DNA from 3 places in the Rosistilla oblonga genome. Region 2 is predicted to be linked to each of the others. Evidence: riboswitches for the same ligand, from Rfam matches in the RefSeq annotation. Region 2 holds a riboswitch; each other region holds the start of a gene.
What was found. A riboswitch is a leader RNA that binds a small molecule or an ion and turns the genes downstream of it on or off. The one in region 2 is predicted to bind cobalamin.

Region 1: it holds a riboswitch for cobalamin, as region 2 does, so the genes downstream of both, CA51_RS06260 (DUF1559 family PulG-like putative transporter) here and CA51_RS22670 (DUF1559 family PulG-like putative transporter) in region 2, are expected to answer to the same signal.
Region 3: it holds a riboswitch for cobalamin, as region 2 does, so the genes downstream of both, CA51_RS24330 (DUF1559 family PulG-like putative transporter) here and CA51_RS22670 (DUF1559 family PulG-like putative transporter) in region 2, are expected to answer to the same signal.

What each region holds. Positions count from the first base shown of each region.
Region 1 covers NZ_CP036292.1:1,739,670-1,742,941, forward strand. Annotated here, with positions in the region: gene CA51_RS06255 (DUF4465 domain-containing protein) at 1-727, opposite strand, end outside; gene CA51_RS06260 (DUF1559 family PulG-like putative transporter) at 824-1,783, opposite strand; cobalamin riboswitch at 2,051-2,278, opposite strand; gene CA51_RS06265 (UbiA family prenyltransferase) at 2,522-3,272, opposite strand, start outside.
Region 2 covers NZ_CP036292.1:6,440,010-6,443,281, reverse strand. Annotated here, with positions in the region: gene CA51_RS22675 (cobyric acid synthase) at 1-248, opposite strand, end outside; gene CA51_RS22670 (DUF1559 family PulG-like putative transporter) at 241-1,296, opposite strand; cobalamin riboswitch at 1,467-1,690, opposite strand; gene CA51_RS22665 (hypothetical protein) at 1,710-1,901, opposite strand; gene CA51_RS26430 (hypothetical protein) at 1,954-2,079, opposite strand; gene CA51_RS22660 (hypothetical protein) at 2,093-2,653, opposite strand; gene CA51_RS22655 (RES family NAD+ phosphorylase) at 2,739-2,948, opposite strand; gene CA51_RS22650 (hypothetical protein) at 3,262-3,272, shown strand, end outside.
Region 3 covers NZ_CP036292.1:6,883,714-6,886,985, forward strand. Annotated here, with positions in the region: gene CA51_RS24320 (outer membrane protein assembly factor BamB family protein) at 1-1,076, shown strand, start outside; gene CA51_RS24325 (DUF4870 domain-containing protein) at 1,091-1,444, opposite strand; cobalamin riboswitch at 1,641-1,858, shown strand; gene CA51_RS24330 (DUF1559 family PulG-like putative transporter) at 2,047-2,934, shown strand; gene CA51_RS24335 (hypothetical protein) at 2,995-3,272, shown strand, end outside.

The DNA.
Region 1 (3,272 bases), 2.6 Mb from region 2:
CGGCAAGATTGTCAATCGCTACGTAAGCGGGCGTGTTGAGTCCCCAGGTGCCGACGTCGCTGCCGTCCAGTGTTATCCCGATCGAACGCGCGTCGCCCAGTCCCGTCAGATCGACGGTCTGCCAGTCCTCGACAATGTAGTCCAACGAGTCGTCGCTAAATCGGAAATCGCTCAAATAGAACTCGACGCTTCCGGTACTCGCTCCGCCGACATCGGCTTGTTCAAAGCCGGTGAAGGTGACGCGGAAGTAATCGGGGTCGCTTCCCGTGGATCCACCGAACTTCTTGGCAAAACCGCCATCACCGTCGCCATCACGCATCGAGATTCCGGCATAGGTCGTATTGGCGACGGCGATCGATTTCGCTTGCAGATTGGCCGACAGGTTGAAGTAAGCGGCGTTTGGGGAAAAGCCGGTTCCGATCACATAGTTGCCATTTCCACTGACATCGGTCCCCGGGTAAGCCGCAAACTGATTGGTGTAGCCCGCGGTGGTTGTGTTGTTGACGTTGGAATAACTCCACCCCGGTCCCCATTGGTTTGTCCCAAAGGTGACGCCGCGGGAAGACCAGCTGCCGGTAGCGGCTCCATAACCGTAGCCGTTCAAATAGCTACCGTCGGCAGTGGTGTCGGTGTATCCGGACAGTTCATCGAAATCGATCACCATGTCGGCAAGCGAAGGCGTCGCCGCGGCGAGCGAGATCATCAAAGCAAACAGTTGAATTTTCATTGTTGTGGTTTCGTCAGAGTTGTGGAATTCAGTGGTCGATGGAATCGTGAGCTGCGTCGCAAGTCGGCAGCCAAGCATTCCATCGAGGGTTAAAAATCAGTAGGCGCTGGAGTCAACCACTTCGCCCTTGCCGCGAGTGATCAGTTTTCCAAGCAGCTGTTTGTCGATCGTTTCGGCCATCAAGATCGTTCGGCCATCGGCAAACAGCACCGTTGCCCCTCCGGTGTGCAGACTGCGGATCTCGTTGTCGCCGATCCAGGCGTCGGGATCGTTGATTCCGTAGGCCTGCACAAAGACGTTGCGGCCATTGATCCATTCGCTGTCCGGGCCGCCGACGTCTTCGGCAACTGCGAGCGTTTGCGTGAGCCCATCGCGGATGTCGCGAAACCGCACCGACCGCTCGTACAAGAAGAGGCCATCTTCCGGATCGCGATCGACGATTCGTTCGCCGTAGATGCCGCCGTAATCGGACCTGCCCCGCGTCGCGGGACGCTCGATCGCAGTGGGGCATTCGTAAACGCTCAGCCGCGTCGACGCGGCGGGCAGATTTTCAGGGGCGTCATACGGCAGCGACCAATCGATTTGGGCATGGACGTTTTGTTGCTCCAAGAAAGGCAACAGCATCGCCGACCAAGCGAACTGCCGCTGCGTTGGCGGTGCGCCCCACGACCGCCACTCGATACATCCGGTTGGCAGCGTCTGATGCACGTCGTGGTAGTTGTGCAGCGCGATTCCCTGCTGACGCAAGTTGTTCTTACAGCTCATCTTGAGAGCGGCTTCGCGAGCCGCTTGAACGGCCGGCAACAGCAGGGCGACCAAGATCCCGATGATCGCAATCACGACCAATAATTCGATCAAAGTGAACCCAGCGGCTTGGCATGTTGGCTGTCGCAATTTCGCGAGCCGAACGATTTCCAGTTGCTCCGCCGGCGAGGCAGCTGACCAACCGGTGATTTCATCTTTCGTGCGGCCGCATCCGCTGCAAATCGCTTGGCAATCCAACCGGCACTGCTTAGTGCAGGGCGATGCGATCCGTCGCTGCTTGGCGCTTGGCATCTCTGTCCCGATCCCTTCGCTACTGCGTCGAAACACGCTTCGCCACGAGACCTCGGCGCGCAGCTTCCCTGTCTTCTGAGAACCGATTTCGATTTTCAGAAAGTGTGAGCGCGCAGCGACAAAGGGGGCAAGAACGTATCGACAACCGATGAAATTAAACAATGTGTTGTGTCGACACCATGCAGAGTGAACGACAAATACGCCGTGTTTCACTAGCAATTGGGGGACAGAACACATTGCAACGACCGCCTCAATCCAAGAAGGCACTCAATCGTCTTACGCGTGGTAGGTCTTCTGACTCACTGCCTTTCGAATACTCACAGCCTTCTCGCCTGGAATTCCAAGCAATGGCACTTCGGTAGAAGGAGCATCGAATCGAATGCGTTGGCACTCGAAGCAGTTCACAGCGGCTGGACCGTCCCGGTTTTTCACCGGAGTTCCCTGTTCGCTCGCAGTGCAGAAGCACCGCAAGTCACCACGAACGAGTCACATGATAGTACCGCGATTTCCAGCGTCAACCGCCACTTTTGGCTGAAGCGACGGCCAAGCCTTCGGCGGGATTCCGCCGTTTGGGGATGTGTGGGATGCCAATCTGCGTCGCTGCCGTTTGGCGGTTTCGTTTCAGATTTCGAAACCACACGCTTCGCCAAACAATGCAAATTTTGGTATGCCGTCGATTAACGGAAGGAGCAATTGGAGCGTGGTTCGATCGATTCTGGGGGCGTTCGTTGTGCTGGATCAATCGACTAAGAAGACGCCATAGCGCCAGACGAAGTGCATCGTGGCGATCACGATTAGGTTCCAGGCGACGAAAAAGAGCTTGGTGAACAGGGGCGGGTATTGTTTGGGGCCGGCGAGTGCATCGAGGCTGAAGAAGATCGCGCCGGCGAACATGAATCCCGCGACGATCGGCGATTGGAAGTAGGTCCACGAGATCGCGACCTCGACCAGCATGATCCCGACCAACAACCACTTCGACGGGACCGCGCCGAGCGTGATCGCGGTGTTATGACGCTCGGCGATGCGGTCCTCTTCGATATCCATCAACTGGCCAAACAGATGACTCTGCATCGCAAACAACGCGCTGAAGACCATCGTCGCCGCATTCAACTGAGGCACGCCACAGAGCCAACTGCCCAGCAGAAAGATCAATAGGTAGCCGATCTGATTCATCAGATCCAAGACCGGCAGGCGTTTAAATCCGAGCGTGTTGTAGGTCGCGTTGGTCAGTAGCACCGCGGCGAACCAGAGCAGCATCCACCAACCGCCGATGATCACAAACGCGATCAGAAACGGGACCTGCACCGCGGCGATGATCCATGGCAGACGACGCCGCATCGCCGCGTCGGGCCGTCCGCCAAACAGCCAGCTGTCCTTTCGCGGGTTGCAGCGATCGCTGACGTAGTCGCCCAGGTCGTTCCAACCATACAACAGCAAGCCAAGAGGAAAGCTGACGTAGAAACAGCCGAGCCAAAACGGGATCGATCCG
Region 2 (3,272 bases):
AAAACCGGGTTCATGTCCAAGCTGGGGGCCACGCCCGCGGCAATCGCTTGCAGTGCTTGCGACCTGCCGATTTCGCCTCCGCCGCTGCAGACCGCTGCGTTGTTGGACATGTTCTGCGCTTTGAACGGTGCGACGCGTAAACCGCGTCGAGCGAAGCAACGGCAGATCGCAGCCGTCAACAGGCTCTTGCCCGCCGACGAACTGGTTCCCACGACCATCAACACTTTGGCTTGCGGCGGATCAGTCAATCGAAACGACCTCCCGCCCATTGCGGCTGACCAACGCAACAAGCTGCTCGATCGGGAGCGATTCGCTTATAAACCGCACCGCCCCATCGGACATCAGCACATTGGCTCCGCCGGGATGGAACGCATAGACCTCGTTGTCGTTGCTGCAATTCACGCTACACAGACCGGGACGAATCGCGGTGTTGCCATCGGGTTGGGATCCGTACACCAGAAACCCTTTGTTGTGGCTGGCCCAGACGCCACCGGTCGGCAGGGGCCGCGTCACGCTGGAGCTTCCGCTCCATGTTTTGGGAGTGGCACCGTCGGGTACCGCACGTCCGTTTTGGTACAGCACAGGCCGTCCGGCACATTCCACCAGCAAGACGGTGTTGGACAAGCCGTCAATGATTTCAGCCAATCGTACGGCGGTTGATTTGAGCACGCCGCAGTTGCTTGGATCGGAGAGTTGCTGCTGTGGTGGAAGCGTTGCACTCAGCTGCGATCCGACACCGCCGACGTTGGCGTAGTCGGTGGTGGCGCCGTAATAGGTGTCTCTCGCGGTGAGCGAATAGGTCGACGAACCGTTGGGATAATCGACAAGCACCGTCCACTCAAACCCAGTGCGATCGGGAGCCGATGGGCAGCGAAGCATTGGGACTTCCGTCGACACCGCTTCGAGATTCTCCGGGGCGTGCCAGTGATAGTCACTGTCGAAGGAACTGAAGAGTCCGTCTTGTTCGATGAACGGCAGGATCGACGTGAACCAGCTGCCCCGCTGCGTCGTCCACTCTGCACCCGGCCCCGGCGATGACGACTGGGACGGGAAGACTCGGAACGCCGATTCATAGTTGTGAAGCGAGAGGCCGATCTGTTTTAGATTGTTGCTGCATGACATCCGTCGTGCAGCTTCGCGAGCTGCTTGGACGGCGGGCAATAACAGGCCGACGAGGACCCCGATGATGCTGATCACGACCAAAAGTTCAACGAGCGTGAAACCGCGTTTTGAATTTTTGGCGAGGCTGGTTGGGGCAACTGCGTACGAAAACTCGTGTTTGATGGAATGGGACATAAGAGATTTGGGCGTCGTTGGCCACAACCGCACTCTTGCCATCGCGCTCGAAAGCGCAGCGGATGAGAGACGAGGATGGGCTGTACGCCAAATTGGTCACTGCAAGAAAATCATTCCGATCGAATGGGATGACATTCGATCGCGACAACCGCCTCAATCCGAGAAGGCACAGAATCATCTTGTGCGAGGTAGGTCTTCTGACTCACCACCGTTTCGATAGCTCCACGCCTTCTCACTCGCTAACCGAGCAATGGCCAAAAGAAGAAGCAATCGATGCAACCCGATTGAGGTTGCCAGCGGCACACAGCGGCCGGACCGTCCCGGAATTTCACCGGAGTTCCCTGTTCACGGGCAGTGCAACAACACTCCCGTCACCTCGAACGGCCCGAGTATTATCGATTGCATGGCTGTCGTCAATCGTCTTTTCTTATAAGCCATCCACCCCAGGTGGGAGGGTGAGTGTCGCCTTGGTTGGCGATCGCGACGCAATAACGATACAGCTTTTTGTTGTCGAACTGATCCTTGGCCTCTTTGAACTCCAGCCTTTGGTGTTCTGATCGGGACGACAGCCATGTATCAATCTGTTGTGGCGAGGTGATATTCATGCGGGAACCTCAGTGGGCTGATCCAGAAGGACATGGCATGAGCGGCAAGTCGCTAGCCCAACCAAAACTCGCGGCTAGCCCCTTGCGGCTCACGAGTTTCGCCCAACTTCCCACCGCTGGCGATCATTTGGTCGTTGCTGTCCTGCCCGAAAGCGGATTCTTTGGAGTCAGCGTTCATTGCAATCTTTTCATTATCCCGGCATACCTGTTTGCAACTCGAACACCATGTCCCAGAGTCGATCAATTTCGCCACGCTCGATGACCTCGACCGGTTTCAATCCATCGAAAGACTCGTTGGGAGTCTGGAACCATAGGCCAAGCGATTCGGGGTCAACCAAATCGCCTAACGCTTCCCAAAGCCGATAAACTTCGTTGTAAGGTCGTATCAACTTGTCGGCGTCAGCGTTGCCCGATTCTACTTTGGCAATCGTTCGCTCCGCCACGTTCACGATGCGCCCGAACATTTGCCGGGGCATTCCTAAACGATCGCGAAGTTCAAGCTTTTTCACTTGTCCAACTTGAAGTAGTCCTTGTCCCTTGAGGCCGCGTACTCCCGTGCTGACGATCACGTTTTTAGCACCGGAGCGATTTCCAGAAACAATCGTACCGTCGGTCGACACTGTTTTCAGCGACACCGTTCGCTTGCCCGTTTTGCTTGATCGTGCCTGGACTTTCCCCCCTCTCGCGGTCGCTCTTTTGGTTGGTCGGTTCTTTGCCGTCTTTGCTCTTGGCGTACGCTTTTCGGTTGTCATGCTCGAATCCTCCTGTTGTATTCTATCGGACGCAAGCAGATCGGCAAGCATTATTTCCTGCATTTGTGCATGCTTGAATGCGTCTTCACGTCGGCAGTTGGTCGCTGCCGAGAATGTCGATCTTGCTGGTGTTGGAGAGATTCTGGGGAAAGATGACAATGTTCTTGCCGTCGATCTTTCGCGCAGAGGCAACAATTAGGGCCTCGAATTTTGCGATGCAGGAACCTCGACCAATGGCTTGAGTCCAGGACTCCTCGCCCACTCTTTGCAAGGCTCTCCAGTCTTCCTGGATCAACGTCTTCTAGTCGAATCCTAACGTTTTCCGGATCTTGGAGTGGGTTAGGTCAAGCGTTTTGCTTAGCTCGACTTTTGCCGCCGCAGTAACCCGCGGCGTAATCGCCGGCACACGCTGGCGTGGCGTTCTCCTGTGAAACCGGACGCTAACGCGTGCCGGCTGATACCTCAAATTGAAACACTGAATTGCCCAGGGCCTGCGATCATTCGCTCTTGCCGTTGGGAGCTGCGGGCCGATAATAGATGATGTATGCGAAGCCTTTTAATTTCATGTTCCATTTCGGCTGCGCTTTTCCTCTGCTCGCTTTCTTACGATGCCGCGTCA
Region 3 (3,272 bases), 440 kb from region 2:
CCATTCACGGCAAGGGATGGTCCTCGCCCGTCGTTTGGGACGACCAGATCTGGATGACGACGGCATCCGAAGATGGCAAGCAGATGTCGGCGGTCTGCGTCGATTTCAACAGTGGCAAAGTCGTGCACGATGTGCCGCTGTTCGAAAATGCCGAACCGCGATACTGCCATCCGCAAAACAGCTACGCCTCGCCAACCCCGGTCGTCGAAGCGGGCCGGTTGTACGTTCACTTTGGCAGCTACGGAACCGCGTGTGTCGACACGACCAAAGGTGCCAAGATCTGGGAGCGACGCGATCTGATCTGCAACCACTGGCGTGCCCCCGGATCGTCGCCGATCGTGCATGGCAACCTATTGATCGTCGCCTACGACGGATACGACAACCAATTTGTGATCGCGTTCGATAAACAGACCGGCGAGACGGCGTGGCGGGTCGACCGAAACATCGAATACGGAACCGACAACGGCGATCACAAGAAGGCGTACAGCACGGCAAAGATCATCCAACACGAAGGTCGATCGGAAATGATCAGCCCCGGCGCTGTCGCCACGATCGCGTACGATCCCGAAACCGGCAAAGAGCTGTGGAAGGTTTATCACGGCGGAATGAACGCGGCCCCACGTCCGCTGTTCGCCAACGGTTTGGTCTACATCACCGGCGGCGCACACGATCTGGGTTTGATCGCCGTCCGCCCCGGCGGCACCGGCGACGTCACCGACTCCCACATCGTCTGGGGCAAGGGGCGTGGAATGCCCAAACGCGGATCGCAGATCATCGTCGACGACCTGATGTTTGCGATCACCGACGACGGGATCGCGATCTGCTTGGACGCCAAGACGGGCGACCAAATCTGGAAACATCGCATAGGCGGCGACTTCTGGGCCTCGCCGCTGTACGCCGAAGGTCGCATCTACGGCTTCAACAAAGATGGCGACTGCCCCGTGTTCGAAGCGAGCGAAAAATTCAAACTGCTGGCCAACAACAAGCTGCCCGAGACGATCTGCGCATCGCCCGCGGTGATCGGCAACAGCTTGATCATCCGCACGCAGTCGCACCTGTACCGGATCGAAAAATAGCGGCGGCGCGGCGGTTACTTCAACAGTCGCAGCGTGAAGGGATAGCGATACATCTCTCCCTCGTTCGCAGCCAAGGCGGCTCGGATTGCGAAGTAGACGTGGAAGACGACCAGCCCCAGGCCCAACGGAGCTGTCAAAAAGATCCCAAAACCAAAGGTCAGAAAGGTGGCGGCGACCAGCGCGATCCCATACAGCATCACCGAGATGTTGAAGTTCAACGCCTCCTTGCCATGCGCGTCGACAAACGGCATCTCATCCTTCTTCAGGATCCACACGACCAACGGCCCAAAGATGCTGCCCAGACCATTGGCCAGGTAGCCCAACAGGCCACATAAATGACATGCCATGGCGATAGTATTTGCATTCATGCTGCGATTCCTCCGTCTGATTCCGTCACCCAAACACCCGACAATCCCGCCGCACAGTGTGGTTCTTATAATGACAATTCGCCACGGCAGCGGCAATCTTGGATGATCGCAGGAATCGGGGGGCTCGCCAACTACCAATAGCTTCCGCGGCCGCGAGCCAGATAAATCAGCGATTGACGGACACACGACCGGTGTTAGAATCGACCGCGACATGGGTGCCGAGCGTCGACTTGTGGTCCGCTCGGAGAATAGGGAAAACGGTGCAAATCCGTTGCGGTCCCGCCGCTGTAACCGGGGACGAGGCTTAACTCACTGCCACTGTGACCGATGCGATCATGAAGATCGCGGTTGCGGGAAGGCATAAGCCGAGGCTGAACCGGGAGCCAGAAGACCTGCCCAGCTGTCATCGCACAATAGCGTCGTACCCTCGGGGAACAGGGAGCGGACGTGATTTTTCAGACCGCTCGCGCTGCAACGGCACTGGCCGGCAATCGTGCGAGCGACGAAAGATCTCGATCTTCGCTCATGCTCTGTGCCGGTAGGAACTGCGAACCGTAGAGCCACCGTGGCAGTCGGCTCGAAAGATCTTTCCATCCATGAAAATGAACAACACGCGCCGCGCCGGCTTCACGCTGGTCGAACTGCTGGTCGTGATCGCAATCATCGGCATCTTAGTTGGATTGCTGTTACCCGCCGTGCAACAAGCCCGTGAAGCAGCTCGCCGCATGCAGTGCAAGAACCGGCTGAAACAGATCGCATTGGCGCTGCATAATTATGCCGACACCTACCGCGAGACGATGATTCCGTACGTCGTCGAAGATCAAGCGCGGATCAATTACTTGGCGACCTACTCGGGAGCTCAGGGCAAGGCACAGTTCTGGTTCGGAACCGTCGACTACGACCAACCCGATCCGAACCAACAACTCGATTACACCCAAGGCCCTTTGGCCCCGTTCATCGAGACAAGTTACACATCGTTCCAATGCCCCGACTTTGGCCCCGGCCAGATGGACACTGTGAAATACGGTTTCCCCGCGTCGGGCTTTGGATTCAACGGCTACAACCTCTCGCGGTCCTCGGGGGTCGATTGGTTGCCGCCAACTTACGCCGCGGTCCCCAATCCCGAACCGATGGTCCGCCGTTTTGCCGAGGTCCGTTCGATGAGTGCAACAGTCGCTTTTGCCGACAGCGCCCAAGTCAAACTTGTCTCCTTCTCGCCGCCAGCTTACAGCTTTGAAGAGAACTGGTTGTTGGACCCTCCCAGCCACAACTTCCCCAACGTTCACTTCCGCCATCACGGCGCAGCGAACGTTGCCTTCCTGGACGGACACGTCGAATCGCGGCAGCGACATTTCAAGATCGATGTCCCTGGCACCAACTACATGTCATCCGAACAAGCTGCACTGATCGACGAGAAAAAGCTGGGCTATGTCAGCGACGGACACTTGGACGATCCTGCGTTGCAAGACGAACTGTACGATCGCGAGTAGGCACACGTCAGCCCGCTGAGTTCCTATTCGCCCCCAACGCCTTCCCCGGAAGTTCGATCGATGTCCGCCAAAGTAAAAATCCGCCAAGCTGCCGCTTGCCTGTTGCTCCTGACCGTAAACGGCTGCGGCGAGACCGCACCGCCGGTCGCCGAGGTCACTCAATCGGTCTACGTCGACATCGACACGATGCAAGCGGTTGTCGCCGACACCGCCACGCAGACTCCCGCCATCCACCCGGTCACTGGCAAACGGACGCTGCAACCGGCACTCTATTGCCCAAAGTGCGAGCGATGGCACGCGATCCCATCGGTCGAACAGATCAACCGAAAACCAGGCGC